2 regions of the Corynebacterium testudinoris genome follow, and region 1 is predicted to be linked to the other one. Evidence: predicted binding sites of a transcription regulator. Region 1 holds the regulator's gene; the other holds the start of a gene.
What was found. The regulator LexA, encoded in region 1, represses DNA repair genes until DNA is damaged. The targets are predictions, from matches to a motif close to CGAACANNTGTTCG.
Positions count from the first base shown of each region.

Region 2: CTEST_RS06300 (HNH endonuclease signature motif containing protein) is a predicted target of LexA. The motif match lies at 8,964-8,977, and genes of this name have one in related genera.

Region 1 covers NZ_CP011545.1:1,581,260-1,597,099, forward strand. The annotation lists gene CTEST_RS07635 (PepSY domain-containing protein) at 1-554, shown strand, start outside; gene CTEST_RS07640 (carboxymuconolactone decarboxylase family protein) at 626-1,150, opposite strand; gene CTEST_RS07645 (peroxiredoxin) at 1,154-1,750, opposite strand; gene CTEST_RS07650 (hydrogen peroxide-inducible genes activator) at 1,932-2,873, shown strand; gene CTEST_RS07655 (hypothetical protein) at 2,864-3,748, opposite strand; gene hrpA (ATP-dependent RNA helicase HrpA) at 3,823-7,728, shown strand; gene nrdR (transcriptional regulator NrdR) at 7,742-8,215, opposite strand; gene lexA (transcriptional repressor LexA) at 9,004-9,732, shown strand; gene CTEST_RS07675 (DeoR/GlpR family DNA-binding transcription regulator) at 10,054-10,833, shown strand; gene ptsP (phosphoenolpyruvate--protein phosphotransferase) at 10,906-12,588, opposite strand; gene CTEST_RS07685 (1-phosphofructokinase family hexose kinase) at 12,923-13,900, shown strand; gene CTEST_RS07690 (PTS fructose transporter subunit IIABC) at 13,910-15,840, shown strand, end outside.
Region 2 covers NZ_CP011545.1:1,293,543-1,309,382, reverse strand. The annotation lists gene CTEST_RS06345 (hypothetical protein) at 1-430, shown strand, start outside; gene CTEST_RS06340 (MerR family transcriptional regulator) at 517-1,080, opposite strand; gene CTEST_RS06335 (bifunctional nuclease family protein) at 1,209-1,808, opposite strand; gene ftsR (transcriptional regulator FtsR) at 1,805-2,542, opposite strand; gene odhI (oxoglutarate dehydrogenase inhibitor Odhl) at 2,563-2,991, opposite strand; gene secA2 (accessory Sec system translocase SecA2) at 3,097-5,358, opposite strand; gene CTEST_RS06315 (bifunctional alpha/beta hydrolase/OsmC family protein) at 5,462-6,622, shown strand; gene CTEST_RS06310 (YchJ family protein) at 6,619-7,008, shown strand; tRNA gene CTEST_RS06305 (tRNA-Pro) at 7,087-7,160, shown strand; gene CTEST_RS06300 (HNH endonuclease signature motif containing protein) at 7,563-8,915, opposite strand; one part of gene CTEST_RS06295 (IS3 family transposase) at 9,086-9,991, opposite strand; one part of gene CTEST_RS06295 (IS3 family transposase) at 9,994-10,278, opposite strand; gene CTEST_RS06285 (ABC transporter ATP-binding protein) at 10,934-11,725, opposite strand; gene CTEST_RS06280 (ABC transporter permease) at 11,727-12,638, opposite strand; gene CTEST_RS06275 (ABC transporter substrate-binding protein) at 12,635-13,639, opposite strand; gene CTEST_RS06270 (diacylglycerol/lipid kinase family protein) at 13,736-14,764, opposite strand; gene CTEST_RS06265 (alpha/beta hydrolase family esterase) at 14,775-15,644, opposite strand; gene CTEST_RS06260 (ABC transporter ATP-binding protein) at 15,641-15,840, opposite strand, start outside.

The DNA of each region.
Region 1 (15,840 bases):
ACTTGACTATCCGCGCCCTCACCCTCACCACCCTCGCAGTATCCGCTGGCTTGGTTCTTTCCGCCTGCTCGAATTCTTCCGACACGGCTGCCCCGCCCAGCACGACGACTGCCACCGTGACCGCTGAGGCGACCTCCCCGGCTCCCTCCTCCTCTGCGGAGGTGGCTGGCACCGAAGAGGATCCCGCCTTCGGCGCCATTGATGCGGTGCTCGCCGCACATGCCGGCGGTGTCATTGTCAGCATCGACCGCGATTACCGCGACGAGCACTACGAGGTGGATGTTGTGGTCGGCGACCAGGTCCTTGATCTCAAGGTCGACTATGCCGGTCAGGTGTCCGAGGATGACCGTGACTCAGACAGCGACGATATTCGCAAGGCGCAGAACGCGACTTTGAGCGCTGCTGATGCTATCCGTCAGGCTCTGGAGCAGCACCCGGATGGCGTGCTCGATGATGCCGAGCTCGACGAGGACAATGGCCGCCTCCAGTGGGAAATCAGCCTCGACGATCAGTCCCGCAATGACTTGGTTGAGCTGAATATCCCGGCCAACTAGCTTGAAGTGACCATGACAATGGGCCCCGGAACATCATTGATGTTCCGGGGCCCATTGGGTGCGCACGCTACTTAGCGGGCGGCCTCAACCTGAATGGCCTGTGCCACTGCTTGCATAACGGCAGCGACCTTGACGGACTCCCAGACCTGCTCCTTGGTCAGTCCCTCTTCCCGGACGGTGTTGGAGTGTGCGACGGCACAGAACTCGCAACCGTTGATGGTGGAGACAGCCAGTGACCACAGTTCGAAGTCAGCCTTGTCAACTCCGGGCTTGGAGATGATGTTCATGCGCAGGCCGAACTTGACCTGGGCGAAATCGTCGCCGAGCCAGTGCTTGGCGCGGTAGCCGACGTTGTTCATCGCCATGACGGTGGCGGCACCCAACGCAGATTCGAACGCTGCTTCCGACAGGTGCTCTTTGGCCTCGTCGGCGATCTCGGCGAACACGGTGTCGTTGCGGGTAGCGGCGGCGCAGGCGAGCATCGTGCCCCAGAGCTGCTGCTCGTTGAGCTCGGTGGACCGGGTGAGGGCACCGAGGTTGAGCTTTTGATCTTTGGCGTACTCCGGCAGAGCGGCCTTGAGGTTATCGATCGACATCGGTTACTTCAGGCCTTCCTGCACCACGGCGAGCTTGTCGATGTTCTTGGTCGGGTCGTTGGCCTGCCAGTTGCAGGCGCAGACCTCTTCGGACTGGAGGGCGTCGAGGACGCGCAGAACCTCGTCGACGTTACGGCCGACGGCGTCCGGGGTGACGGAGACGAACTGGATGATGCCATCGGGGTCGATGATGAAGGTGGCGCGATCGGCGACACCGTCAGCGTTCTCGACGCCCAGTGCGCGGATGAGGTCGTGGCGGACGTCGGCGAACATCGGGAACGGCACCTCCTTGAGCTCCGGGTGGGTGGCGCGCCAGTTGAAGTGAGCAAACTCATTGTCGGTGGAGCCGCCGAGGACCTGGGTGTCGCGGTCCTGGAACTCCTCGTCGAGCTTGCCAAAGGCAGCGATCTCGGTCGGGCAGACGAAGGTGAAGTCCTTCGGGTAGAAGAAGACGATCTTCCACTTGCCTTCGTACTTGTCCAGGGAAACGGTCTCGAAGTAATCCTCGGGCTGGGAAGCGTTGACTCCGTGCAGGTCACCGCCCTTCAATGCGGTGAGTTCGAACTCGGGGAACTTCTCGCCAACGGTCAGGATTGCCATGCTTGTCTCCTCTAGAAACGTCGAAAAATGTGGGGGCAACCGGCCGATGTGACCGGTGCAACTCTCCGCCATCGTGCTCGCCCTGTGAAGGGCAACGCGGTGACGGCCGCCGTCCATTATGCGCTTCTTCCCCGCCCACGTCAATAAACAAATCCTGCAAGTGGAGTATATAGTGATAGGCATGCACAATAAGGAGTACCGTCCGACCCTGTCTCAACTGCGCACGTTTGTCACCATCGCAGAGAACAAGCATTTTGGCTCGGCGGCCGCCAAATTGGGAATTTCCCAGCCGTCGTTGTCGCAGGCGCTGGCTGCCTTAGAGCAGGGGCTCAACATTCAGCTCATTGAGCGCTCCACCCGCCGGGTGATCGTCACCTCCGCGGGTGAAACTCTCCTGCCTTACGCGAAAGCGACCCTCGATGCCGCCGAGGCATTTCTCGTTCATTCGCGGGGCAATGGTGGCGCCATGAGCGGCCCCGTGACCATCGGCATCATTCCTACGGTCGCGCCGTACATCCTGCCGGCCTTGCTCACGTCGCTGTCGGATTCTTTCCCCGACCTCGAGCCCCGCATCGTTGAGGATCAAACCCGCCATCTGCTGGAGATGTTGCGGGATGGCCACGTCGATCTGGCCTTGATGGCATTGCCTTCGGATGCTCCGAGCGTCGTCGAAAAGCATCTTTATGACGAGGAGTTTGTCCTCGTTGTCCCCCAGGATCACCCGTTGGCGGGCCGGACTGATCTGCAGCTGGATGCGCTTGACGGCCTTGACCTGTTGCTGCTCGATGACGGCCACTGCCTCCACGACCAGATCATCGATCTGTGCCGGGCGGCTGACCTGAATCCTTCGGAGGCGACCAACTCGATCACCCGGGCATCATCGCTGACCACCGTGACGCAGCTTGTTGCCAGTGGCCTGGGCGCCACGTTGGCGCCCCTGTCAGCCGTGGAGACCGAATGCACCCGACCGGGCTTAGCCACCGCGCGTTTCAGTGAGGATGTCACCGCTCAGCGCGAAATCGGCCTGGTATACCGCAGTTCCAGCTCCCGGACCAAGGAATTCGAGACCATCGGGACACTCGCCACCACGGCATACTCGCAGGCCGTTGCCTCCTACCGCTGAACGTCCACCGGCAAGGCGCCCCCGGCCATCTGGCGATAGAGCATCGTCGATATGAGAGTCCAGGCCGGCATGAGGATGATGAGGGCCAATCCAAAGGTAATGAGGGCCGCCACCACCATCGCCATTATGCCCAGGAAGTGGAACAACAGCAGCTTGGGGTAGTTATTGAGGCTGTTGCGCACTCCGGCCTTGAATGCCCCGACGACGCCTTCCCGGCGATCCAGGACGTAATAGACGATGTATGACATCAGCGGAGCCAGCAGCACTGCGACGAGCACGAGCAGAGCCAGACCGCCTAGCAACTGACCCAGAACCGCCATGGCCTCCGTGTCATTGCCCCACGTCGTCGGATCCGAATTAATCACCGGCAAGAGGAACGGCAACACGACCACTGCCATGATCGCCCCATTGATCAGCTGTGCGAGCACAAGCGTGATGATGGAGGGGACAACATTGACGTTGTGGAAGAAGTCAGCCAACCTCACCTTGGGCTGGTCCACCTGCCGCAGCGCGCCGTGGAGAACAAAAATGCCCAACACCGCCAAGGCCAGAGACAACAGGATCTGCGCCGCTTGGTAGCCCGTGCTCAATTGGTACGTGAGGTCGGCCGAGTCACTGCGGAAGAACCAGTCCACACTCAGGCTCAGAAGTGTCGAGCCCGCCAGCACCAGAAACGATCCGAGAATCCAGATGAGCGGCGTCCGGAAGGTGGCCCTAAACCCCCAACCGACGGCGTCGAGAATATTGACCTTTCCCGTGCCCATCGGGGCCGAGTTTGGTGGCTGATGCGGCTGCTGCCAGTTCCCGTACCCGTAATTGGGCTGGTCCTCGGGGTGCGGGGTGGAAGGGTAGGGGTCGTTTCCGGGCGTGTCCATGTAAAACAAAGTCCTTTCGTCGATTCGTGCCTAAGGTTACCGCCTTTCGCACGGGGTAACATCCAGGAACAGCTATGACTACAGAATCTTTCTCCCCCACCCGCGCCGATCTTCTGGCCCGCTTGCCTGAGGTGTCGCTTGCCGACGAGCGCGCCTTCCGCCGGCGCCTGCACAAGGCAAAGGCGCCGAAGGCGCTGGCTGCGATCAACCGTGACATTGACGCGGCCGTCGACAAGCAAGCCCACATCGACGCTGCTGTGCCGGAGATCACCTACCCCGAGGCCTTGCCCGTATCGGCCCGGCGGGACGACATCGCCGAGGCGATCGAGGAACACCAGGTGGTCATCATCGCTGGTGAAACCGGTTCCGGCAAGACAACCCAGATCCCGAAGATCTGCCTCGACTTGGGGCGCGGGCGCCGCGGCCTCATCGGCCACACCCAACCGCGCCGTCTCGCTGCCCGGACGGTCGCCGAACGCATCGCCGAGGAACTGGGACAGGACATCGGTGAGACCGTCGGTTACGCGATTCGTTTCGACGACCGCGTCTCCCCCACCTCCGCCGTCAAGCTCATGACCGACGGCATCCTGCTCGCAGAAATGCAGCGCGACCGCTACCTCAACGCCTATGACACCATCATCATCGACGAGGCGCACGAACGTTCCCTCAACATCGACTTCATCCTCGGCTACCTGCGTCAACTCCTGCCGAAACGCCCAGACCTCAAAGTGATTATCACCTCGGCCACGATCGATCCCGAGCGTTTTGCCAACCACTTCCGCGATTCCGCCGGTGAACCCGCGCCGATCATCGAGGTCTCCGGGCGAACCTACCCCGTGGAAATCCGCTACGAGCCGATGGAGTTTGACGTCGACGGCAAAACCATCGACCAGGACCCACTCGACGCGGTATGCGAAGCCTGCGAGGAACTCATGCTCGAGGGCCCCGGAGACATTCTGTGCTTCTTCCCCGGCGAACGCGATATCCGCGACGCCATGGAGGCAATGGCAGCCCGTAAGTGGAAAGGCGTCGAGATCACTCCCCTCTTCGGCCGCCTGTCCAATCAAGAGCAGCACCGCGTGTTCCAACCTCACGCGGGTCGTCGAATCGTGCTGTCCACCAACATCGCCGAAACCTCCCTGACCGTTCCAGGCATCCGCTATGTTGTCGACACCGGCACCGCCCGAATCTCCCGGTACTCCACCCGCACCAAGGTCCAGCGCCTTCCCATCGAGCCGATTTCGCAGGCCAGCGCCAATCAGCGTTCTGGCCGCTGCGGCCGCGTGGCCGATGGCATCGCTATCCGTCTCTACTCGGAAGATGACTTCGAGTCGCGCCCCGAGTTCACGGACCCGGAGATTCTGCGCACGAACCTCGCCAGCGTCATCCTGCAGATGGCACTCATGCGCTTGGGCGATATCGCCGAGTTCCCCTTCGTCCAACCACCGGACAACCGCGCTATCCGCGACGGCCTCCTGCTCCTCCACGAACTGGGCGCCCTGCAGGAGCACGAGCGCGACGGCCAGCCAACGCTCACGGCCGTCGGCCGCGATATCGCCCGCCTACCCGTCGATCCGCGCATGGCGCGCATGCTCGTCGAGGCGAACCGACTAGGAGCGCTTGACGACGTCCTGGTCATCGTCGCCGCGATGACCATCCAGGATGTCCGCGAGCGGCCATTGGAGTTCCAGGCCCAAGCCGACCAAGCCCACGCCCGGTTCAAGTCCCCGACCAGCGATTTCCTCTCCTTCCTCAAGCTGTGGGACTACATCGGCCAATCACGTGATGATCTCAGCGGCAATGCCTTCCGCAAGCAAATGAAGAAGGAATTCCTTCACTACATGCGCATCCGCGAGTGGTACGACCTCGTCCGCCAGCTCCGTGAGGTCTCCCGACAGTTGGGCTGGAGCACCCGCCACGAATCCGCTGACGAGCGCAATCCCGACGCTATCCACCAATCCTTGCTCGCTGGATTGCTCTCCCACATCGGCGCCCGCGACGGTAACACCCGTGAGTTCAAGGGCGCCCGCGGCACCCGCTTCATGGTCTTCCCCGGCTCCTCCCTGGCCAAAAAGCCACCGGAGTTTGTCATGGCCGCCGAGCTCGTGGAAACCTCCCGCCTGTGGGCGCGCGATGTTGCCTCCATCGAGCCCACCTGGGTGGAAAAACTTGCTGGCCCCCTGCTCAAACACCAGTATTCCGAGCCGACGTGGTCGCGCAAGCGCGCCTCCGGCATCGCTCACCAAAAGTCGACCTTGTATGGCGTGACCATCATCGCTGACCGAGTGGTTCCCTACCACGTGGTCGACCCCGAGGCCGCCCGGGACATGTTCATCCGGCATGCGCTCATCGAAGGCGATTGGACCACCCACCACACCTTCTTCCACGCGAATGTGGACAAGCTCGAATCAGCCGCCGAGGTGGAAGAAAAGGCTCGCCGCCGCGGCATCGTCGTCGACGAAGACACCCTCTTCGACTTCTATGACACCCGCCTGCCTGCCACGATCACCACCGGCCGCCACTTCGACTCCTGGTGGAAGAAGGAACGGCGAGTCAACCCCGACCTCCTCGATTTTGATCCAGACGCACTGGTCGGCGCCGACGCCCAAGCGATCACCGAGGAAGCCTTCCCCGACCGCTGGTCCACCGGCTCACTCACCTTCGACCTGAGGTATCGATTCGAGCCCGGGCACCCACAAGACGGAGTCAGTGTGTTGATTCCGGTTCCCCTGCTCGCAGGGCTGGATACCGAAGGCTTTGATTGGCTCGTCCCAGGACTCAGGGAAGAACTCATCACCGAGCTCCTGCGCACTCTGCCCAAGGAACTACGCCGCACCGTGGTGCCCGCCCCGGATTTCGCCGCGCGGATTCTTCCCCGCCTCATCCCCTATGCAGGAACTTTGGTGGGACAGATGGCCGAGGTCCTCCACACCATGGGTCGCCCGGCCATTGACGCCGCCTCGTTCCGCCCCTCCGCCCTTCCACCACATTTGAAGATGACCTACGCGGCGGTAGATAAACGCGGCAAAGTCATCGACGCCGACAAAGATCTGCCCGCCCTCGTCGCACGACAGGCAGGATCCATCACGTCCTCTGTCAGTCGCGTCGGCCGAAAAGCAGAGTCGAAAGCCGTTCCTGAGTGGACCGAGGACTCCCTCGGCGCCATCGCCGAAGAAGTCTCCACTGTCGTCGACGGACATGAAGTCATGGCCTATCCCGCCCTGGTGGCGACCCCTGATGGGGTCGAGGTGCGGGTACATCCGACCAAGGCGGCCGCTGATAGTTCCATGCTCACCGCGACGTTGACGCTGTTGCTCCGCGAGATCAGCGTGGGAACCAGCCCCATGGTCAAGGGCCTGCCCTTGCAACAACGAGTGGCCGTGGACAACTACCCGCACGGCGGTGCCACTGGGCTCGTCGACGACGCCCGAGTGGCTGCCGTGCGTGACCTCATGATGGAAAACGGCGGCCCCGTCCGAGATCCGGACGAGTTCGCCGCGCTGCGAGACACCATCAAGCCTCAGGTCGCGGGGGCTGTGCGACGCGCCGTCGTGGCACTGGCTCCAGCATTGGTGGACTATCACAACGTGTCCGAGGAATTATCCCGTTGGGATGGTGAGGCGATAGACGATATGAAGGCCCAGCTTGCCTTCCTGCTGCCGAAGAACGCGATCACGCTCCATGGAATGCAGCATCTTCGCCACCTCCCCCGCTACCTCCAAGGGATACGCATTCGGCTAGAGGAGATGTCCCTGGACCCGGGCAAGGATGCCGACCGGCAGGACGAGATTGAGCAGGCGCAAACCTACCTCGACATCGCATTGGCCAAACTCCCCGCGGGGAGAGCCAAAACGCGAGAGGTTAAGGACATCCGTTGGATGATTGAAGAGCTGCGCATCAGCCTCTTCGCGCAGCGATTGGGCACAGCCCGTCCCATTTCCTTGCGGAGGATCGAGAAAGCGGTAGATAAGCTCCGCTAGCTGGGCGCTCGGCCTAGCTACCTGCGGCCGAGTCTTCTTCTCTGGCTCTGCGGTGCATGAGGCGAATTTCTGATTCGAAGTCTTCGGCCGATTCGAAGGATTTGTACACCGAGGCGAATCGCAGGTAGGCGACTTCGTCCAGTGCCCGGAGCGGCTCGAGGATGGCCAAGCCGATAGCGTTGGCGTGGACCTGGGAACTGCCGTGGCTGCGCACGGTTTCCTCGACCTCTTGGGCAAGTCGTTTCAGGGCATCATCTGACACATCACGCCCCTGGCAGGCACGGCGCACACCGAGGACGACCTTGTCGCGGCTAAATGGCTCGGTCACGCCGTTACGCTTGACCACCAGAAGAACGGCCTTCTCGATGGTGGTGAATCGCCCTTGGCATGCAGTGCACTCCCGCCGACGACGTATCGCGGCGCCTGCATCTATGATGCGGGAATCGATGACTCGGGAATGATCGTGATGGCAAAACGGGCAATACAACGTGGGGTTCCTCAACTAACGCAGGGATTGAGTTCAGGGGAGCCATCTCAGGCCCGACTCACAGATCATCGTACCCGTCCACCCTGATGAGGCGGGTGAACCTCCTAGCGCGAGACAGCGCCCGTGCTCGCTGTGTAGGTGGCACCCATGTCGAGTGAACCGGGCGTGCTGTCAACCTCACTTTGGGACAACGCGGCGGTGACAACGCACACCCCGAAAACGGCTCCCAAGAGATACGTACCTAACGTCTGCAAACCCCGACGCCGACGGCTCGAAACTTTTCCTAGTGACTCCGGATTTGTTCGAACACCAACGGCGCTATCCCCTCGCCGCTCCATTCGATCCGCGACCCGGAGGGTTCGAACAACCCGGTGCTCCGCTGCCGCCTCACGGAAGCCCGACGGCTCCCATACAGCCGCTGCGGAGGCTGGGATGGAACGGCGACGCGGAGCGGGCGTACCTGCGACAGTGCGATTCAATGAGATAGTCATGATGACGTCCTTTCGATTATGTGGGCTAGAGTATCTAACGGCCCAGACATCATCGAACACGATCGGCGTTCATATGTTCGATGTAGGTGCTATGTTCGATTTATAGCACCCGTTCGAAAAAATGTCCACACGTCGCGCGGAAAGGTCGAACATTCGTACCAAGTCGTGGTAGACATGTAGGTGATGGATGGCACCGATGACTCAGCAGGACTCGCCATTCGAATAAGACACGTCGACCGCCCGCTTCTTTGAACCACCCCAACCGCACAACATCAACCACGCAAAGGACCAAGGACCATGGCACGAAACAGCTCAACTCCGAAGATTGATCCGTCAGGCAGGCCCGACCCCTCCGAACTTTCTGATCGCCAACGTCGCATCTTGGAGGTCATCCGCGACGCCGTGGTGCTGCGCGGTTATCCGCCAAGCATCCGCGAGATCGGTGATGCCGCCGGCCTACAGTCCACCTCTTCCGTGGCTTACCAGCTCAAGCAGCTGGAGAAGAAGGGCTTCCTGCGCAGGGACGCCAATAAGCCGCGAGCCGTCGATGTGCGGACCCTGCCCACCACGGATATGGCGACCAAGCCAGGTCGGCGCTCTTCTGCCGCTATCGCTGCGGCAAAGCAGTCCGATGCGCCCGCCGATGCGAGCCCGACGAACTTCATCCCCGTCGTGGGGCAGATTGCGGCTGGGTCCCCCATTCTCGCGGAGCAAGATGTCGAAGAGTACTACCCGCTCCCTTCGGACATCGTGGGCGATGGAGAGCTTTTCATGCTCAAGGTGGTCGGGCACTCCATGAAGGATGCCGGCATCCTGGACGGCGACTGGGTTGTCGTTCGCTCCCAGCCGGTGGCAGAACAGGGTGAGTTCGTGGCCGCACTCATTGAGGGCGAAGCAACGGCCAAGGAGTTCCACACTGACTCCACTGGCGTGTGGCTCCTCCCCCACAACGATGACTTCGCCCCGATTCCCGCCGAGCATGCAGAAATCATGGGCAAGATCGTGTCGGTCCTTCGCAAGCTGTAGGGGTCGCCGGGGCCCGTTAGGGCCCCATCGGCCACTGATCAGATGTCTGATGTAACCCCCTCGATCCGCGTCTACCCTGCGCCATCCCGCCACGGCACTACCCCCGAATTCGGGAATAGCGGCCTCTCACATCCCGCCAATCGCCTGATGTAACGGACGTAACTCAACGCCCTGAGCGGTTGTTTCACAGATTTTGACGCATGTTTGCCCGATTGAGACCAATTGCTTGGCGCTTTGTTGGGCTTCACACCCGAGTTTTTGGGAGAATGGCACAAACGGGCATCTAATCGACCGATTGTGTGGGAACGCGAGGAAATTGTGATGTATGCAGAAGAGCGTCGTCGGCAAATTGCATCTTTGACCGCTGTTGAAGGGCGGGTCAATGTCACTGAATTGGCCAGCCGATTCGACGTAACTGCCGAGACGATTCGTCGCGACCTCGCAGTTCTCGACCGAGAGGGCGTCGTCCACCGAGTCCACGGCGGAGCGGTTGCCAGCCAGACGTTCCAAACCGCTGAGTTTTCCCTTGACGCACGTTTTCGCTCCGCTCCCACCGCCAAGTCCGCAATCGCCCGAGCTGCACTGGAGTTTCTGCCCGAACCCAACGGCGGGCTGTTCCTCGACTCCGGAACCACCATTGGTACCTTGGCTGAACTCATCTCCGAGCAGCAGGACGCCAGGCAATGGTCAATCGTCACCAATAGCCTGTCTATCGCATTGAACCTCGCCAACAAGGGGCTGGCCGAAGTTCAACTACTCGGCGGTTCGGTGCGCGCCATCACCCAGGCCGTCGTCGGTGATACCGCGCTGCGAACTCTGGCACTCATGCGGGCAGACGTTGCCTTCATCGGCACTAATGCTCTCACCTTGGATCACGGCCTGTCCACGGCTGATGCCCAAGAGGCGGCGATCAAATCTGCGATGGTGACCAATGCCCACAAGGTCGTGGTGCTCTGTGACTCGACCAAGCTCGGGAATGACTACCTGGTTAGTTTCGCCAGCATCAGTGACATCGACGTGGTCATTACTGATGCGTCCGCCCCAGAGTCCTATGTCACGGCCCTTCGCGAGCGGGAAGTCGACGTCATCATCGCCGACTAGTCCCCACAGCGGAAAATCCCCTCCGAACTGTTGCGAGTTCGGAGGGGATTGCCTCGTTGGGAGCGAAGCGGCTTAACCCAGCAGGAGTTCACGCACTGCTTCACGTGCGGCGGCTGCGCCGACGGACTCCAGAGCCAGATCAGCGGCCTTCTTGCAGGTCTCCAAATCAACCTTGGCCAGCTGGGCGCCGACGCCCGGCAAGGCCGTGGATGCGGCGGAGAGTGAATTCACGCCCAAGCCGGTGAGAACACAGGCCAACATCGGATCCGCCGCGGCTTCACCACACACGCCGACGGGGGTCTGCGTGTCATTGCCGACGATGCAGGTGTGGCGGATCAGGCGAAGGACGGCCGGCTGCCACGGATCAGTCAGGTAGGCCAGCTGCGGGGAAAGACGGTCCGCAGCCATCGTGTACTGAGTGAGGTCATTGGTACCGATGGAGACGAAGTCAAGGTACGGCATGAGCTTGTCAGCCATGAGAGCAGCAGCCGGAACCTCAATCATTGCGCCCGCGACGAGGCCCCGCTCCCGGCACAGGCCGGCGAACCACTTCGCTTCGCGGGCAGTGGCCACCATGGGAGCCATGACCCACGTCGGGGCTTCATCGCCGCGGCCTTCAGCGGCCTGCGCGATGGCGTCGAGCTGGCGGGTGAGCAACGGCTCATTGTTGTTAGCAATACGGAGGCCACGAACACCAAGCGCCGGGTTCTCCTCGGCGATCATGTTGGCGTACGCGATGGGCTTATCAGAGCCGGCATCAAGCGTACGGATGACTACCTTGGAGGCGGGGAATGCTTCGAACACCTTGCGGTAGATCTTGGCCTGTTCATCAACGCTGGGTTCCTCGGATGCGGACAGGAAGCTCAGCTCAGTGCGGTAGAGACCAATGCCCTCGGCTTGTCCTTCGGCTGCGAGGCGGGCGGCGCTGCCGTCGGCCACGTTGGCCAACAGTTGAACGCGGTACTCGTCCTTGGTCTTAGCCGGTCCGCGCCATTGGGCGACAAGCGCAGCAGTCTCGCGGGACTCCCGGACCTTTTCCTGCGACAGGACCGGGTCAGCATTGAGGGTGATGGTTCCCATCGCGCCGTCAATGAGCACCATTTCATCCTGCTCGACGGAGCTGATGGAGGAGCCTACGGCAACGATGCACGGGAGGCTGAGCTGGCGGGCAATGATGGCCGTGTGGCTGGTCGGACCACCGAGCTCGGTGACCAGGGCCACGATGTTTTCGGTGTTCAGGGTGGCGGTGTCGGCCGGTGAGAGGTCATCGGCGAAGAGCACACCCTCCCCTTCGATCTCCGGGAGGCCGGGTTCCGGCTCGCCCCGAAGTTCTGCCAGGACGCGGTCACGGATGTCCTTGAGGTCGGTCGTGCGCTCAGCCATGAGGCCGCCCGCGGCCTCAAACATCGTGACAAATTTGTCGGTGGCAGCGGCGGTGGCGTTTTCTGCCGGCTGGCCCTTGTTGATGAACTTCTGGGCGGTCTTGCGCCAGCCACGGTCGGTGACCATGCCTGCTGTGGCCTTGAGGACTTCGGCTGCGGATCCCTCCAGGTGTGACGATCGCTTCAGCAGACGCTCAGCAACGGTGTCGGATGCGGCAACGAAGCGCTCGTATTCGCCACTTCGTTGCTCCTCCGGTACCTCGTCGGCAGGGGTGGGCAGCTCGGGCCGCGGTCGGGCCCAAACGGCGGGTGCGTAGGCGATGCCGGCAACGACACCAGTTCCCTTAATAGAGGTGCTGTGAACAGCCTCCATGGTTGTCTCCCATCTCGGGTTGAGGAGTACTCACGTAATGCGACCAGCCTACCAATTCTTTGAATTCCGGGCCTGAACTCTTGACAAGCGGACACAATCGGGCAATACTAAAAACACATTCAGGTATTGAATGTGATCCACCGCACGAAAATTAACCGCACGAGTCCAGGCTGAACCACCCTTTGGCTAGCTAGATTGTCCTGAAGGTCGCCATTGTCCCAGTTCAATGGCATCGTAGACATAACGGCAGGATCTAGACAGCCAGGAGGCAGAATCCGCCCACAGACACCACCAATCGGGTGTCGCCGGTTTCCGAACGGACAGGGAGCACCCCTTGATTGTTACTTTGACCCCCAATCCCAGCATCGACGCGACGATGGAATTGGACACCCCGTTGCAACGGGGACACGTCATCCGCCCGGTATCAATTTCGCAGGTGGCGGGAGGCAAGGGGATCAATGTTTCCCATGCGCTCCTGTTGGCTGGGGTGGACAGCATCGCCTTATTCCCTGCCGATGAGGGCGACCCCTTTGTCGCGTTGCTCACTAAGACGGGCATCCCCTTCCGTTCTGTTCATGTCGCCGAAAGCGTGCGGATCAACACCACCCTCACGGAATCTGACGGCACCACCACCAAGATCAACGGTGCCGGAGCGTCCCTCGACTCTGCGGCACGCACACACGTTGAGGAGTCCTTGCTCTCGCTGCTGGCTGGCGAGGTGACCTGCCTCGTTCTCGCCGGCTCACTCCCCCCAGGTGTGCCGATCGATTGGTACACCGATCTCATCGGGTTGGTGCGCACTAGCTTCCCCGACCTGCCCATTGCGGTTGACACGTCCGATGAGGCCATTGCGTCCCTCGGTCGCCGCCTCGGCACCGCAGCTCCGACGCTGATCAAGCCCAATGGGCTTGAGCTGGGACAAATGGTGGGTGCGGATGGGGAGGCCATCGAGGCATCGGCATCCGCGGGCGATTTCCTTCCGGCGGTCCGGGCTGGACGGCAAGTGGTTGACCGTGGGGTAGCCGAGGTGCTGGTGACGTTGGGATCGGCCGGCGCCGCCCTCATCACCAAGGCCGGTGCCTGGGTAGCAACTCCGCCGCCGATTGACGTCGTCTCAACCGTCGGGGCCGGTGACAGCTCGCTGGCTGGGTACCTCATTGCTCGCTCCGAAGGCGCTCAGCCGGCCGAGTGCTTGCAGCGGGCCGTCGCATATGGGTCGGCGGCCGCTGGCCTGCCCGGCACCACCATTCCTTCTCCATCACAACTCAATATGGCGGGCACAACAGTGCGCGACCTTTCCCACGAAATCTGAGGAACAACAATGACCTCGCCGAACAATCAGATCATCACGACTGACCTGGTCCTTCTTGACGTCGATCTGGGCGCCACCCCCTCTGACGTCATCACCCAACTCGCCACCACCGTCGCTGCCAGCGGCCGGGCCACCGATGCGGCCCAGCTCGCAGCCGATGCCATCGCCCGCGAGGCGAAAGCTCCCACGGGAGTCCCTGGCAAGGTGGCCATTCCCCATTGCCGTTCGGCTGCAGTAAGCGTGCCGACGCTCGCGTTTGCCCGGCTCGCACAGCCCGTCAACTTTGGCGGTCCCGACGGCGATGCCGAGCTGGTGTTCCTCATCGCCGCCCCGGAGGGCGGCGGCAAGGAACACCTCAAGATCCTCTCCAAGCTTGCCCGGGCGCTTGTTCGCGGTGACTTCCTCGAGCGGCTCCGTACCGCCACATCCGCCGACGAGATCGTCGCCGACGTCATTGAGATCACCTCCGCGGAGAAGAAGCCCGCAGCAGCAACGGCTGCTGCCGTGCCTGCGGGAGGCGCGGGCGTCGATAAGCAGGTGACACGCATTGTCGCGATCACCGCCTGCCCCACCGGAATCGCCCACACCTACATGGCAGCCGACGCCCTGGCCCAGGCAGCCGATGCCCGCGACGACGTCGAACTCGTCGTGGAAACCCAAGGGTCGTCGTCCACCAAGTCGATTGACTCCTCGCTGGTCAACGCCGCCGACGCCGTCATCTTCGCCACCGACGTCGGGGTCCGTGACCGCGAGCGCTTCGCCGGTAAACCCGTCATCGAATCCGGCGTCAAGCGGGCCATCAACGAGCCGACGGTCATGATCGACGAGGCCATCGCCGCCGCTCACAACCCCAACGCCCGCAAGGTGCCCGCCGGGGCAGCGTCATCTGCCACCCAGGAAGAAGGCCAGCAGCTGGGCTGGGCCCGACGCATCCAACAGGCCGTCATGACCGGCGTGTCGTACATGATCCCGTTCGTTGCAGCAGGTGGTCTCCTCCTCGCATTGGGCTTCCTCATCGGCGGCTACGACATGGCCAACGGCTGGCAAGCGATCGCCACGAACCACTCCTTAGGCAACCTTCCCGGGCATACTGTCGACGTCGACGGGGTCGCCATGACCTTCGATCGTTCCGGGCTTGCGCTGTACCTCGGCGCAGTGTTGTTCGCCACAGGCCAGATGGCGATGGGCTTCATCGTCGCTGCCCTCTCCGGCTACACCGCCTACTCCCTCGCCGGTCGCCCCGGCATCGCCCCCGGTTTCGTCGGCGGTGCGATCTCCGTTCTCATCGGCGCTGGCTTCCTCGGCGGTCTGGTCACCGGTATCCTCGCCGGTCTCATCGCCTACTGGATCGGCAATTGGAAGGTTCCGCGGATCCTCAACTCGCTCATGCCCGTGGTCATCATCCCGCTGTTGACCTCGCTCGCGATCGGTCTCATCATGTTCCTCCTGCTTGGCCGCCCGCTCGCCGCCGCGATGACCGGCATGACCAACTGGCTGGGCACGATGTCCGGTTCCTCCGCCATTCTCCTCGGCGTCATCCTCGGGCTCATGATGTGCTTCGACCTCGGTGGCCCGGTGAACAAGGCCGCCTACCTCTTCGCTACCGCGGGCTTGTCCACCGGCGACGAGGCCTCTATGCAGATCATGGCCGCCGTCATGGCCGCCGGCATGGTTCCCCCGATCGCCCTGTCCTTGGCCACCCTCGTGCGTAAGCACCTGTTCACCCCGGCCGAGCAGGAGAACGGTAAGTCTGCCTGGTTGCTGGGCCTGTCCTTCATCTCTGAAGGTGCCATCCCCTTCGCCGCCGCTGATCCGCTGCGCGTCATTCCGGCGATGATGGTCGGCGGTGCCACCACTGGCGCCCTGTCCATGGCCTTCGAAGTTGGCTCCCGCGCACCCCATGGTGGCGTGTTCGTTCTCTTCGCCATCGACCCCTGGTG
Region 2 (15,840 bases), 290 kb from region 1:
CCAGGTGAGCGTGTGGAACTATTCCTCCCCGCTCAACCCCGGCGTGACCAAGGGCTGGCGCTCCAACGTCAACTTCACCGACAGCGGTGAACCGGGGGCGAATGCCCTCCTGCGCTTTGGCTACGGCGGCGTCCCCCAGACCCGTTCCTCCCTCGTCGCGGCCGCCGGCGCTGCCTCCGGTCACGCTCGCACCTCCGGCGAGAGCACCCGCATCCTCCTGGTCACCACCGGCACCGCTCAAGATATGGACGATGCGGACTTCACCCAAGCCTTCTATGGCGCCGTCGCCGGCGCAGACGTCAAGGTTGACGTCATCCACCTCGGATCTGACCCGAGCGACCAGGCCGTCGCCGGAGTCGCTACCTCCACCACCACGGTCACCTCCCCGGACCAGCTCGACAGCGCGATACGCAAGGCGGTTGGTCTCTGACGAATAACGCCGCTTCCCCCCAACCTTCTCGCCCGTGAGCGGAGCGAGAGGTGGAGGGAAGCGGCGTTAGTGTTTGCGGGGTCTAGCTAAGACGTCTTACGGGTGCGACGGGCGGCGAGCTCATCCATCCCGATGACCTCGGCCCCGGACTCGTCATCGACGCGCTCGGAGGGGAAGGAAGCGATGGTGCCGGTCAGTTCCTTCATGATGCCCGGAACGGCGATACCGAACACGCCCTGGCCGCCACCAAGCAGGTCAATGACCTCATCGGCGGAGCGGCATTCGTAGACGGTGGTGCCATCTGAGACGAGGGTGATCTCGGCGATGTCGTTGGCGCCGCGGTCCCGCAGCTTCTCCACCGCGAGGCGGATGTTCTGGAGGGAGATGCCGGTGTCGAGGAGGCGCTTGACAATCTTCAACACGAGGATGTCGCGGAAGGAGTACAGGCGCTGCGAGCCGGAGCCACGGGCACCACGAATCGAGGGGACGACCAGCTTGGTGCGGGCCCAGTAGTCGAGCTGACGGTAGGTGATGCCGGCGACCTGACAGGCGATGGGGACGCGGTAGCCTACCTCTTCCCCGGGGCCGAGGTCGAAGAGGGATTCTTGGATGGGGGCCTGCGGGGTGTCCGAGTGCTCGTGGGTGCTCACGTAATTACTCCAATGGTGTTTGGAAAAACGCCTTATGCGTCATTTAAAGCCAAGAGTAGAGCAACGTCAAGGCACAACTTGGCAACACGCCGTAACTCTAACCCTCAAGTTGAAGATTAGACTTCATTTTACTCGTTGTCACCTTTAGTCACATCGGTGTCATCTTCCCCACCAGTCTCAAGGAAGTCCGACTCGTCCATGCCCAGCGAGCGCATCATCTCTTCGAAATCAGCATCCGCCTGGGCATCGCCCGACGCCGACACCTCATCGTCTCCGTCGGATTCCTCCGCGGGGCTGAAACGCAGCCCGAAATACTCCTCGAGCACATCATCAGAGATGAAAAAGGACGCCTGGGTGAGCACGTCTTCCTCCACGTGGATATCAATCTCCAGTGCGCGGGCCAGCTTGATGGCATCGGATGGTCGGGCGTCAATCTCCTCGCCATCGTTAAACACCAGGGACGCGATGAACACCCCCTCGAAGTGGCTAATGATGTTGACGGCCGTGACCCCGCTGGTCAAGCGAGTCGACATCTCCGCCATGAGATCTGGGGTGCCTGGCCGTCGAGGGATAAAGCCCTCATCGCGGGCCTCCAATTCGGCGGCTGAGAGCGGCGACATCCAGATGGGAAGGATTCGGTTCTGCTCCGCCCAGCGCAGCAGAACACAACTAAAGTGCTCCGGACCCGTGGTGTGCACCCCGTGATACTCGACCGGGATGAGGGTCATGATTCGAGCTCGTCGCGGAGAGCGCTCTTCACCAGAGAACTGTGCAAGGACACGGCCAACGCGGTCATCTGCTGGCCCATGTCCTCCGCCCGCTGGCGCGCAGTCGAGCCCTTTGATTTGGCCACCGGGGAAATGACCTGGCCAATGAGGTCAGCCTGGCGGCGGGCCGTGTTGCGCATGGACTTCAAGTGGCGCGCATCGAAGCCGAACCCCTTCAGCGCCTCAGCGGCGGACACAATCTTGATGTCATCGACAGAGAAGTAGCCAGCGCCATCGGGCTTGATCAGCCCGATCTCGAGCAGCTCAATGACCAGGGGCAGTTCGACGCCAGCCTGGCTGGCCAAGTCGGCATCGGTGAGACGGGACGCAGCAGGCTTGCGGAAGTCTTCGGGTGACGCACCCGTGGTGAGGATCGCGGCGACAGCGCCGGAATCCATCGCCTCAAGCTGCTCACGGATGACCTTGAGCGGAAGGTAGTTGTCCCGCTGGGTCACCAAAATGTAGCGCAGACGCTGAACGTCATCGTTGGTGAACCGCCGGTACCCCGACGCCGTACGCTGCGGCGTAATCAGCCCCTCGGCTTCGAGGAAGCGAATCTTAGAGACGGCTACATCCGGAAACTCGGAGCGCAACAACTCCAAGACCTTGCCAATGGACAGAGTCCGGGCGGAGGTCCTGGCAGCGTTGTCACCCGAGGCCGCACGGACTGCCGTCGACTTTCGAACTGCACTCACTGTCTCGGACTAATTTCCCTCTAGTCGGCCTTGGGACCGGCGAGGAAGACTAGACGGAACTTGCCGATCTGCACCTCATCGCCCGTGGTCAAGACCTGGGAATTACGCGGCTCGCGGTTAACGTATGTGCCGTTGAGGGACCCCACATCGAAGACCTCAAACTCGCCTTCGTTGGCGCGAAACTCCGCGTGACGGCGCGACACGGTGACATCATCGAGGAAGATGTCGGATTCAGGGTGGCGCCCAGCCGTAGTGATCGGCTGGTCCAGCAAAAAGCGGGCGCCTGCATTGGGCCCGCGCTTGACGACGAGAAGGCCCGCCCCAGCAGGCAGATTATCTGCCCCAGAGGCGGCCGGAGCGGCGCCGGACTCCATTTCCTTCAGCAAATCAGCTCGGAAGACCGATGTGGTCTCGACCTGTGCCTCAGGAGTCCCGGTGTTCTCACTCATTTCAAAACCTCCGATTGTCGAAACTATGACTGTTTGCAATCATAGCCGTTGTCGCCCGGCTTGGCGGGCACGGGGACGGCGAAGCCGCCGATTCACCCGCGTTGATCAGCGGAAAAGATTTCCGATCCCGGACACGACCGAATTGCCTGATCCGGCAAGCGGGTTGTCGGAAACCATGTAGGTCCACGTGGCGGAAGGCCGGGCGAGGCCGTTGTCGGCAAGATGTGCCCCAGCGTCGTCGATAAGCACTGTGTTAAACGTCTCCACAGCCTCGTCGACGGCGCGCTGCGCCACGCTCTTGAACTCGCGCACCGCTATGCGGTGATACTCGTCGATCGGCGTTTCGCGGGCAATCGCGCGCAGGTGAATGGATTCGCGCACGTCATCCATGACGGCCAGGTGCTCCGCCCACTCATTGTCCAGGTGGAAGAGCATGATGTCCCGGGCGGCCTGCTCCCGCACGCCCTCGTCGAGCTCACTCAACGTCGAGGCCTTCTCCGGTGCGCGTTGAGACAGTTCCTCCCACGCGAGCGGGGTATCTAGCAGACGTGCGCGGCGCTCATCGAAAATATCGCGCTGATCGGCGAGCAGCTGGTTGTACTTCCACGTCTGAGCATGGATTTCCAACAGCTGGCCCTCAGTGACCCGCTGGCAATGCGCGACAAAGTTGGCGATCCGGTTCGAGGTGATCCGCCCCAACTCATCCGGCTGCGCGGTAATGGACTCACCGGAGCCACCAGAGACCACGACATCGTCCTCCAAGGAGACGAAAAACAGTGACAGGCCCGGGTCACCCTGTCGGCCAGCCCGACCACGCAGCTGATTATCCAACCGCACGGTTCGGTGACGGGAAGTACCAATAACAGCGAGTCCACCAAGCGTGGCGACGCCGTCGTGGTCCCGCTCATCCGCCCCGCCGAGGCGGATGTCGGTTCCCCGGCCCGCCATCTGCGTCGAAACCGTCACCCGGCCCAGGTCGCCTGCCTCAGCAACGATCCGGGCCTCTTCCGCATCATTCTTGGCGTTGAGCACATTGACCTCGATGCCCCGCTCACTTAGAGCTTCCGCCAAGGCCTCGGACTCAGCGACGTCGTGGGTGCCCACGAGGACCGGCTGGCCATTGGTGTGCAACAGGGTGATCTCCTCGACGATGGCCCGATTCTTCTCCGCCGCCGTGGCGTAGATCCGATCGGCCTCATCGAAGCGCTGGAGCTCCTTATTCCTCTCGATCTCCGAAACGTGCAGGCCATAGAATTGCCGCAACTGATCCGTGGCCTCGACAGCGGTGCCGGTCATCCCGCACACCATGGGGTAACGCCGCATGAGGGCCTGCAACGTAATCGTGTCGAGGATCCTTCCGCCCTCGGTGACGTCCAAGCCCTCCTTAGCCTCCACGGCGGCCTGAAGGCCGTCGGGCCAACGCTGAAGATCGGCGACACGGCCCCGCGAGGCGTCGATAAGCGCAACCTTGCCATCATCCACCAGATAGTGAATATCACGAATAAGCAGGGCTTTCGCATGCAAAGCGAGATTGACGCGGACGAGGGTGGTCCCAATATGCTCATCGTCATACAGCGAAGAAATACCCAAAGCCCCCTCCACTCGCGTCGCGCCGGCATCGGTGAGGAACACGTTCCGGCGATCATCGTCGATGGAATAGTGCTCGGTTTCACGCAGTGTGCGCACGACCTCGGTGATCTTCCCAGTGGTCTCCACCCCCGGCTGGCTACCCGCGAGAACGAGAGGCACGAGGGCCTCATCCACCAGCACCGAATCCGCCTCGTCGACCAGGGCGACGTCTGCTGGGGCCTGCACGGCGTCACGACGGCGGGTGACCTGCTGATCGCGCAACACATCAAACCCGATCTCATTGACCGGGCCATAGATAACGTCGCTGGCGTATACCCGACGGCGTTCCTCCGGGCCCAACTTCTCCGTGATAGCGCCGACGCTCAGCCCAAAGAAGGACACGAGAGGCTGCATCCACTCCGCGTCACGCCCAGCAAGATAATCATTAATGGTGATGAGGTGGACGCGCTTGCCCATGAGGCCAAACCCCGTCGCCGCCATCGCCCCGACCAAGGTCTTGCCCTCGCCGGTGGCCATCTGAATGACATCGCCCTCCAGGAGGCGCAACACCGCCTGCGACTGGACCGGGAACGGCGCCAGACCCAGCGTGCGTTCCGACGCCACCCCCAACACAGCGAGGAACTCCGCCGGATCCGAGAGAGTGCCACCGGCAGTGAGGTCACGGGCCCGCTGAGCCAAGGCAGCATCATCGAGGTGCGACAACTCCGCCGTGCGGGCTGAAGCATCCTCGACGATCGCCACACTCCGCTTTTGGTTTCGCGACTGCTGCGCCCCCATTGCCTTCCAGAACCAATTGAAAGCCAAGGACCCACTCCTTATGAATTGCTGCTTAAACCGTCTCTTTCACAGTAGTTTAAGCAGACTCAACTACCATGAGCGCATGCATTCTCTGAGCGTGACATTGCCCTCCAGCACAAGCACCACGATGGCCGGCACGATTGATTTTCCAGACTCTACGCCCATCGCCTATGCAGTTTTCGCCCACTGTTTCACCTGTTCACGTTTCGCTCCGGCCGCCTCCCGCGTGTGCAAGACCCTCGCCGAGCACGGCATCGCGGCCCTTCGCTTCGACTTCCCCGGTCTCGGGCAGTCCGAGGGAGAGTTCGCCGACACCTGCTTTAGCCAAAACGTCGCCGATATCATCGCCGCCTCTGATTGGCTAACAGAAAACTACGAGGCACCTCAGCTCCTCGTCGGCCATTCCCTGGGCGGTGCCGCCGTCCTCAAAGCAGCGACGAAACCTGAGATGGTCTCCATCAACGCCGTGGCCACGATGGGCGCGCCTTTCGATCCCGCGCATGCGGTCCTCCACTTCGCCGATCGAGTGAAGGATGCCGACGAGGACGGTTCCGTCACCGTTGTCCTCGGCGGTCGCGACATCGTCATCTCGCGTGAGTTCCTCGAAGACCTCGCCGACACCGACCCGCAGCAGTACCTGCCCACCCTGCGCAAGCCGCTCATGCTGCTGCACTCCCCCGTCGACCAAACCGTCGGGATTGAAAACGCCCAGAACATCTTCCGCCTCACCCGCTACCCGAAGTCCCTGGTCAGCATCGACAAGGCCGATCACCTCTTCACCCGCGGCACCACGGCTCAACGCGCCGGCCGCCTCATCGCCGAATGGGCCCGCCCCTACCTCAAGCCAACGCAGGTCCCCTCCCCCGTGTCCGACGGGCAAGCCGTAGCAACCATCGCCGCCGGCACCCGCCTCGGATCAGTAGTCCGAACCTCGCGCGAGGCGATCGTCACCGACCGCCCCAAGGGAAACGGCGGGAAAGGCGCTGGCGTCAGCGCCCTGGAACTGCTCATGTCCGCCCTCGCCTCAGCCACCTCCGAGGCCGTCCGCGCCGCCGCTCGTGGCATGAAGCTTGACGACGTCCGCGTCACCGTCATCCACGTCCTCGACACCACCTTCGAACGCAAGGTGGAACTCATCGGCACGCTCACCACGGCACAGCGCCGCGAGCTTCTCGACGCCGCCGCCTCCACCGACATCCAGGGCATGCTGTCCGGGGCCAACATCATGGACGTCTCAGCATGACCTTTCCTCCAGATCGCCGGTGCCCCTGCGGGACTGGCCTGACCTACGAACAGTGCTGCGGCAAATACCACGCCGGGGCCCTCGCCCCCACCGCAGAAACGCTCATGCGCTCCCGCTTCACTGCCTTCGTCACCCGCGACGCCGACTACCTCCTGCGCACCTGGGACCCCGACACCCGACAGTTCGAACTCACCTTGGTCGACCTACCCATTACCTTCTACCGACTTGACATCCTCGACGTCGTCGACGGCGGACCCCTCGATACACAAGGCATCGTCGAGTTCGAGGCGTTCTTCAAAGGCGATCCCCCAGGAAGCCAACGGGAACGCTCAACCTTCCGCCGCATCAACGGCCAGTGGTATTACTCCAACGGTGCAGTCTCCTAAAAATGCTTCATGAACAGCAGATTCGTCATTTCAGATGACACTGTTGTAACCTAAACGAGTTGCAAAATGCTGCAACGGCGGACTGTGGCGCAGTTTGGTAGCGCACTACACTGGGGGTGTAGGGGTCGCAGGTTCAAATCCTGTCAGTCCGACAAACAGCAGGTCAGAGCATATAAACAGGCTCTGGCCTGTTTTATTATTCGGTTGTTTTCGCTCCTCAGGGCGTTTTTAACGTTACAACGTGCCCACGGCATCATCAGCCGCCTGCTGCGCTGCGGGCGCCACTTATGGCACGTATATGGCACGGAATCCGCACTTGCCCATCCCGGCTTCTCCTGACTGCGAACTTCAGACAAAGTACACCACGGGGGTAGGTTGCCCTCCTCGTCATTCGGAGGCAGCTTTCCGGTGACTATCTGGATCTAAATAGCCATCAATAGGTGAACTTCAAAATGAATCGGAGTCCGGGAAGCATTGGCTATGGAATAGCACTGCCCCGCCAGCGTGGAAGTCTTGCTGCTGATGGCGTGCAGCGCTAGTAGCCGCCTCGGCGGTCAACTATCAAAAGGACGTCCCCACTCAGAGCAATTAGAACGCTCGCTAGGTGGTGGTGGTTTCTCCGGTTCGCCTTGCTCTCTCCTCTGAGCCTGAGACTCCGACCGAATCCTCGCCCTGCGCTTGCTGATGCGTTGGGACACCGTCTGCATCCACCGCCGCTCACTAGGAGCTAGTGGGCCGTCTCCTTCGGACTCCGCCCACGACCCATCATCAAACAGAAAATACTTCCGCCTCGTCACCGGATCCAACACATAAGTCACCCGCCGGTCAGTTTTCATCCCATGATGCTTCACACACAACGGCGCAAGGTTTGCTGCCGTCGTGGGCCCACCATCAGCATGATTCACCCGATGATCCATCTGCGCCCGATGAGCCGGAGTATCACACCCACCCACCGCACACGACCCATCCAGACCAACCACCAGGCAACGAATATCAGCCGGGGTCGCATACGCAGACGAAACCTTTTGGGCGATCGCATCAAGATCAATCTCCGCATCCACCCGGTTCAGCAGATCCTCAGTCTGCTTAAGCGTCAGATACCCCACCCCAGACACCCACCCCGGCGCCGTCGGGATATCCGACGCCCGATACAGGTTAAGGGTGACATTCGTTGCCCCCTCCCCCCTAATCAACGCTACGAGTGCCTCCGCCTGGCTAACCCCATGAATAATCGCATACCTGCGGACCCGGAGGTCTATCTCTTGGGCGGTGATCCCATCAAGATCAGCATGCAACAGACCCCGGCCATCCTGGAAGGCTATTGAGACACTATCAACCGGTGGTGGTGCGGGATCCTCAGCAGAGATCGAATCATCAAGCATCGTGATGATCGCGTTCAGACGGTTTTTGATCTTGCCTGCCGTCGGCAGAATCTGATTCGCCCGGGTGGGAGTCAAAAACTCTGCTAGTTCAGTATCAATGAGATCGAGGTGCTCTAACACAGTCGTGTCTGCTTTGCACAGGACACTATCAATGACCTTCAGCCGTGGGAGGTCAAGATGGAAGTGCTGCTCTTGGACTGCCTTTAACTGTGGCAGTTCGTTGAGGCGATGGTGAGCACTGATCGAAGACATCAGGAACTGATCCCCACGCCCCAACGAACGCCGCAACCGAGCAAGCACCATGTCGATGTCCTCATCATCACCGGGCAGGACTGATTGCCACAGCTCGTGGTCTTCTTGGCGCATCTGTGTTCCCCGACGAGCAACAGGATCATCAGGTGAACTAACAGCGTAGTAGTGCTGGGGGCGGGCAAGTATCTCTTTAAGGTGCGCCTCCACCAGTGACATGCTGGTGTCGAGAGAAAGCGCTCGTGGCTTTCCTGAGTAGACAATCTCAATACTCACGTGCGTTCACCCCCCTACCCTTCGCTTGCGTGTTCTAACCTCAATGTTAGAACACATCATCGATCCAAGCAAGGGGTAGAGGCAACTTTCCGAGAAATTCTCTACTGCCGTCATGGGGACGGAAACCTGCGCCGCTGGGGTCTGCTGCACGATCAGGTGACAGTGGTTAGTCACGCAGCCTGATCGGCTGGTGTGGTCATGATTGTCTCGAACTCGATCGGGGTCAAGCGGCCTAGGCGGTCCTGTCTGCGGCGTCGGTGGTAGGTCCTCTCGATCCAGGTAACGATGGCGATCCGGAGCTCTTCTCGGCTGGCCCATGCGCGGCGGTCGAGGACGTTCTTCTGCAGGAGTGCGAAGAAGCTCTCCATGGCTGCGTTGTCCCCGCACGCACCGACGCGGCCCATGGATCCGGTCATGTCGTGAATGCCCAGAGCGCGCACGAATTTCCGGCTACGGAACTGAGACCCGCGGTCGGTGTGGACCACGCAGCCGGCCACGTCGCCGCGGCGGGCGACCGCGTTGTTGAGGGCAGCCACGGCTAGGCGGGACTTCATCCGCGAATCGATCGAGTACCCCACGATCCGGTTGGAGTAGACATCCTTGAACGCACAGAGGTAGAGCTTGCCCTCATTGGTCCAGTGCTCGGTGATATCGCCGATCCACAATTCGTTCGCGCCATCGGCCTTGAACTCGTGCCGGGTTCTGCCCTCCTCATCGGTGACGGCGCAGAGGTCATCGTGGACCGGTGGACCGGGCTTCTTACCGTTCTTGCCGCGTTTCTTCCCGAACACCGACCACCAGCGGTTGTCTGAGCAGATCCGCCACGCAGTGCGCGCTGCCATCGGTTGACCGAGATCGCGGGCCTCATCCACCAAATAGCGGTAGCCGAACTCGGGATCATCCCGGTGGGCGTCGAACAAGGCATTGGCACGGTAAGCCTCATTCAGCTCTGCATCGGTGATCGGGTCCGCCAGCCACCGGTAGTAGGGCTGGCGAGCAAGATTGAGCACCCGACACGTCACCGTGACGGGGACACCGTCCACGGCCAACTCACGAACGAGCGGGTACATCATTTTCCCGGCAGATTGGCCTGCGAGAGATACGCCGCGGCACGGCGGAGGACCTCGTTCTCCTGCTCCAAGAGACGGATCCTCTTCTTGGCGTCGCGCAGTTCAGCCGACTGAACCTGAGTCGAGCCCAACACTTCACCGTCCTCGAGGTCAGCCTTCTTCAGCCACGAGTACAGGGTAGTGAAGTGGACCCCGAAGTCCTTGGCGATCTGGGAGAGCTCGACACCGGGCTCACGATTCCGTGCGACACGGACAACGTCATCGCGGAACTCTTTGGGATAGGGCTTGGTCACGGTGTACATCCTTCCAGCCCAACCATCTGATTAGGCTGCTCGGTTGTCACCTGATCGTGCAGCAGACCCCTGGGTTACCTTGATTGGCCGCACTGCATCGAGCGCGATCAGCCGCGCCTCCTGCTCTTCAACTGAGAATCGCGGCGTATCCCAAGGGACTAGACCGATGTAGATGAATAGGTCGAGACTGTCGTCTTCGAACGGCATTCGCCGGTCACTCTCCGAGTCATACCTGAGGAGATCGACGACCCTCGTAGTGATTGTCTTTCTTGCCGGACAATTGCCGTCGGCGAGCAAAGCCCGCAACCGCTCACCGCCTACTGTGCCCAGGTCGAGGATCGTGTGGGCCTTGGTGCTCGCAGATCGGCAATCCTCTTCGAAATCCCACTAGGGCTCGTCAGCGCGTAGACGCGCGTCAAGTGCTGAAAAGTCCCAGCCGACCATCTTTGACTAAACGTACGCCCGCTTCCACTCTTCGAACCTTTCGCAAGTCGTCGTGCTCGCGTCGTCCTGCAATACACACCCGCTCCTCATTGCCCGCGCCTAGCAGTGTCTGCGGAGAACTTCTTCACGCGCGCTAAATCGGAGCCGGCCTCCAAGGTTCGGAAGCCTGATGCTGCCCATGTGAGTGACGGGTGCGCTTACAAATCCTCGGCTAGCCCAGGAAGGCCTTATCAGAGAGCGTCGCTCCCTTGATGTTGGCAAATTCTTGGAGGAGGTCGCGAACGGTGAGCTTGGCCTTGTGCTCGGCGCTGGCTTCGTAGACGATCTGGCCTTCGTGCATCATGATCAGGCGGTTACCTAGTCGCAGGGCCTGTTCCATGTTGTGGGTAACCATGAGGGTAGTGAGGTTTCCCTCGGCGACGATGCGTTCGGTCAGGGCGGTGACCAGGTCGGCGCGTTGGGGGTCGAGGGCTGCGGTGTGCTCGTCGAGAAGCATGATGCGCGGGTTGGTAAACCCGGCCATGAGGAGGGACAGTGCCTGGCGTTGGCCGCCAGAGAGGAGGCCCACTTTGGCACTGAGGCGGTCCTCGAGGCCCAGTTCGAGGGAGGCGAGGTGGTCGATGAACTCGGCGCGTCGTTTTGCAGTGAGGCTGAGCCCGAGGCCACGGCTCTTCCCGCGCAGCCATGCGAGGGAAAGATTCTCTTCGATGGTGAGGTTCGGAGCGGTGCCGGCTAGCGGGTCCTGAAAAACGCGGCCGACGTAGCGGGCGCGCTTGTATTCGGGGAGTTTGTTGACTCGCTTGCCGTCGATGATGACGTCGCCAGAGTCGACGAAGAGCCGTCCGGCGACGGCGTTGAGCAGGGTTGACTTGCCTGCGCCGTTGGAGCCGATGACGGTGACAAAGTCGCCCTCGTCGAGTTGTAGAGACAAATCGTTCAGCGCGACCCGTTCGTTGACGGTGCCCGGGAAGAAGGTCTTGGTAATTCCGTTGACTTGCAGCATGTCAGGCTCCCTTCGCTGCCAGGGCGGGCTCGGGCGCGCGGACGGCTCGGGACTTGGGCTTCCCGCTGACCATCGCTTTGAACCGTGGGAGGAGCAGCGCCACGATCACCAGTAAGGCCGTAATGAGCTTCATGTCGTTGGGGTTGAGGCCAACCTGGAGCGCGGCGAAGATGATGAGGCGGTAGATCACGGCACCGACGATGACGGCGTAGACGGCGAGCCAGAGGTTGCGCTGGCCGAAGATCGCCTGGCCCATGATGACGGATGCGAGGCCGACGAGGATGAGGCCAATGCCCATGGAGATGTCGGAGAAGCCTTGGTACTGGGCAATGAGCGCGCCGCACATGCCGACAAAGCCGTTGGACAATGCGAGGGTGAGGGTCTTGGTGAAGTCGGTGGAGACACCGAAAGAGGTGATCATTTGGCCGTTGTCGCCGGTGGCGCGCAGCGACAGCCCGAGGTCGGTCTTCAAGAAACCGACAACGAGCGCGCCGAGCACCGCCATGATCACTGCCAGTCCCCCGATGCCACCCCAGGTGTTGAGCAGTCCGGCCTCACGCAGCGGGGTGAATAACGTCTCTTGGCGCAACAGGGGGATGTTGGCGCTGCCCATGATCCGCAGGTTGATGGACCACAGGGCGATCATGGTGAGGATGCCAGCCAGCAGGCCGTCGATGCGTCCCTTGGTGTGCAGCAAGCCGGTGACGCCACCGGCAATGAAGCCGGTGCCAAAACCGGCGAGCGTAGCGAGGGCGGGATGCCAACCGTTGAGGATACCGACGGCGGCGGTGGCCGCGCCCGTCGTAAAGCTGCCGTCGACCGTCAGGTCGGGGAAGTTAAGCACACGGAACGTCAGGAAGACGCCGAGTGCCATGACCCCATAAATTAGGCCGACTTCGACCGCGCCGATCATACGGTTTCGGCCTCGCTGAGGATCTCGGCGGGAATGGTGACACCCTGGCGGGTAGCGGCATCCTCGTTGATGATGTAGGAGAACTCGGTGGCGGTCTCCACGGGCATGGTGGCCGGGTCAGCGCCATCCTGCAGGATGCGCAGGGCCATCTCGCCGGTCTGGCGGCCGAGCTCGCGGTAATCAATACCCAAGGTGGCTACGGCGCCACCCTCCACGGTGCCAGCTTCCGCACCGATGACCGGGATCTGCTTCTGCTCAGCGATCTGGATGAGGGAAGCGATGCCGGAGACAACCATGTTGTCGGTGGGAACGTAGATCGCGTCGACGTCGCCCAGTGCCTCCACTGCCTGCTGGATCTCATTGACCGTGGTGACGGTCTGGGTCTTGACCTCCAGGTCGAACGGGCCAGAGGCCTCCTTGACGGCGTCGACCTGGACCTGGGAGTTGACCTCGCCCGAGGCGTAGACGATGCCCACGGACTTGGCATCGGGAACGAGCTGCTTGAGCAACTCCAGCTGGGCGTCGATCGGCGCAGCATCGGAGGTGCCGGTGACGTTTCCACCCGGGGCGTCGTTGGACTCCACGAGATCGGCGGACTCAGCATCGGTCACCGCGGTGAACAGCACGGGAAGGGTGGTGATGTTCTGGGCAGTTGCCTGAGCGGCCGGCGTAGCAACCGCCAGCACGAGGTCCTTGTTGGAGTTGGCGAACTGCTGCGCGATGGTCAACGCGGTGGACTGCTCGCCGTTGGCGTTCTGCTCGTCGAATGTGACGTCAACACCAGCCTCGTCGAAGGCCTCCTTAAAGCCGGCAGTCGCGGCGTCGAGCGCGGGGTGCTGCACGAGCTGGTTAATGCCGATGGAGTAGGACTCCCCGCCAGCATTGTCGGAGCCCGAGGCGTCGGAGGAAGAGCTGCCCGAGCCGGAGGAGCAAGCGGTGAGGGTGAGGGCCACGGCGGCAGTGATGCCGGCCAGCGCCCGGGAAGTGCGGGAGGAGAACATGCGGTAGTCCTTCACAGTCAGATTTCCAACAAAGTAGTGATCTAATACGCACATCAATCTACTTTGCGCACCCGTCACACGGTACTGCGCCCCCGCTTAGCTCCCCCCGCGCACGCTCATCTCCCCAGGTTCTTCCATCGGCGGTGGCGAAGGTTCGCGCACGACGAGGCCACCGGGATCGATGCTGATTGTGAAGGCTGTTACTTCGCCGATGTCGTCGCCATCGACCTCGAACATCTCGGGGTGCTTGACGGAAACCTCAAGGTGGGTTCCGGTGAGGTAGCGCAGGGAACTGAGGTCCTGGGATCCGCCGGTGACAGGGCTGTCGTTGCGGCTGAGGCCGCGTCGGATTTTCTCGCCCGCCTGGTGGATGAGCTTGCCGGCAATGCGGGCCCAGCCGAACACTCCGGTCGGCCGGATGATCACCAGATCGAAGATCCCATCAGTGGCCTGAGCATCGGGCAGCAACGGCAGACCGCCCACCAGTTCCCCACAGTTTCCCACGATGAGGGAATGCACTCGGGTTTTCTCACGCCCATCACCGTCAAGGCGATAGGCCAATCGAATTCGGTTGCCGCCCGCCAGGGACTTGGCAATAGCCACCCCGTAGGCGAGGAAACCGACCTTTTTCTTCAGGTCATCGTCGGTATTGACGATCATCTGCGCATCAATTCCCACCCCGGCCATCACGACGAAATCAAAAGTCTCGTTCGACCCATCCGCCCTGGTGACCTCGGCGCTGCACAGGTCAATCGCGGTATCTCGGCCCCCGAAAACCGTATCGATGGCCTCATCCATATCCAGCGGCAGCTTCAAGTTGCGCGCCAACAGGTTGCCAGTCCCCTGCGGAATGACGCCTAACGACGCCCCGGTGTCCCGCAGCCCCGCCGCCGCGGCCCGCACGGTCCCATCCCCGCCGCACACCGCGACCATCGTCGCGCCCGCCGCAACGGCGTCGCGGGCCTGCCCCTCGCCCGGATCGTCTTCGGTGGTCTCGTACCAGTCCACCTCTCCCCACCCATGCTTATCGACGGCCGCCCCTACCGCAGCTTTCAGCTCATCGAGCTCAACCTTCGCAGGATGGTAAACGACGGCGGCGCGTTGCTTCGGCACAGGAGTACTCATAAGCGCCAAGCTACACACCGAAGAAGGAACGGACCTCGGCGGTAGCTCCTTGCGGCCAGACGTGTTCACCCCCGCCCACGCGCAGGTGGCTCAACGGCATCTCGCATCCCTGCCAATGCTGCTCAATCTCATTCGTGCTGCGACGGACGATGACGGACTCATCGCAGCCGTTGCGTTTAGCCACCTCACTGAGCACCTCGGGCACCGCCTCGTAGTCCGTCCCGTGGCGGCGGCCTCCGTAATAGTTGATGGTCTGATCGTGAGTTCCATGAATATCGAGCCAGGCGACGGGGGTGTGCGAACAATCTTTCATAATCGCCGTGTAATACGCGGCTCCCACTGGAGCGACGGCGGTGATGGTGTCGGGCATTTGGCAGGAAAGGAAGGCGGCAAATCCCCCACCGTTGGAGAAACCAGCGGCGAAAATTCGCCGATGATCGACAGTGAATCGCTTGTCCACCTCGCCGAGGATGGTCCGCACGAAGCCGAGGTCCTCTGTGCTGGAGGTCTTGGCGTAGGGGGCGGGCGCCCAAGCTTTGTCCACGCCATCGGCAAACACGACGATCGCCCGAGCCTTATCCAGCTGCGTCACGTCTCTCATGTTTTGCGCATCTTGGCCCCAGCCGTGGAATGCGAGAATGACGGGCCAGGCCCGGGTGCTGTCGTACCCGGGTGGCGTGGAAATGAGGTAGGAGCGCTTCTTTCCTTCCGAGTTCGTAATCACCCGGTCAATCGACCCGGCATTGACCTCCTGGGCCAAGGGGGCAGCCGTGGTAGCGGGAGCCGACGGTTCAGCGGCGATAATGCGTGAGGCATCTCCGATGGTGCAACCGGTCACCATCACGCACAGGGCCGCGAGGAGGACGGCGACGCGCCTCACGATTCGCGTCCCTTCGACCAGGCCGCCCACAGGTCGGTGTAGCGGCCGCCGCGTGAGACGAGCTCGGAGTGGGTGCCTTCCTCGACAATGCGGCCCTCATCCATAACAGCGATCCTATCGGCGCGGGCTGCCTGATCAAGTCGGTGGGCGATGACCAAGGCAGCCCGATCCCGAGTGACCTCCTCGGCGGCGGCCT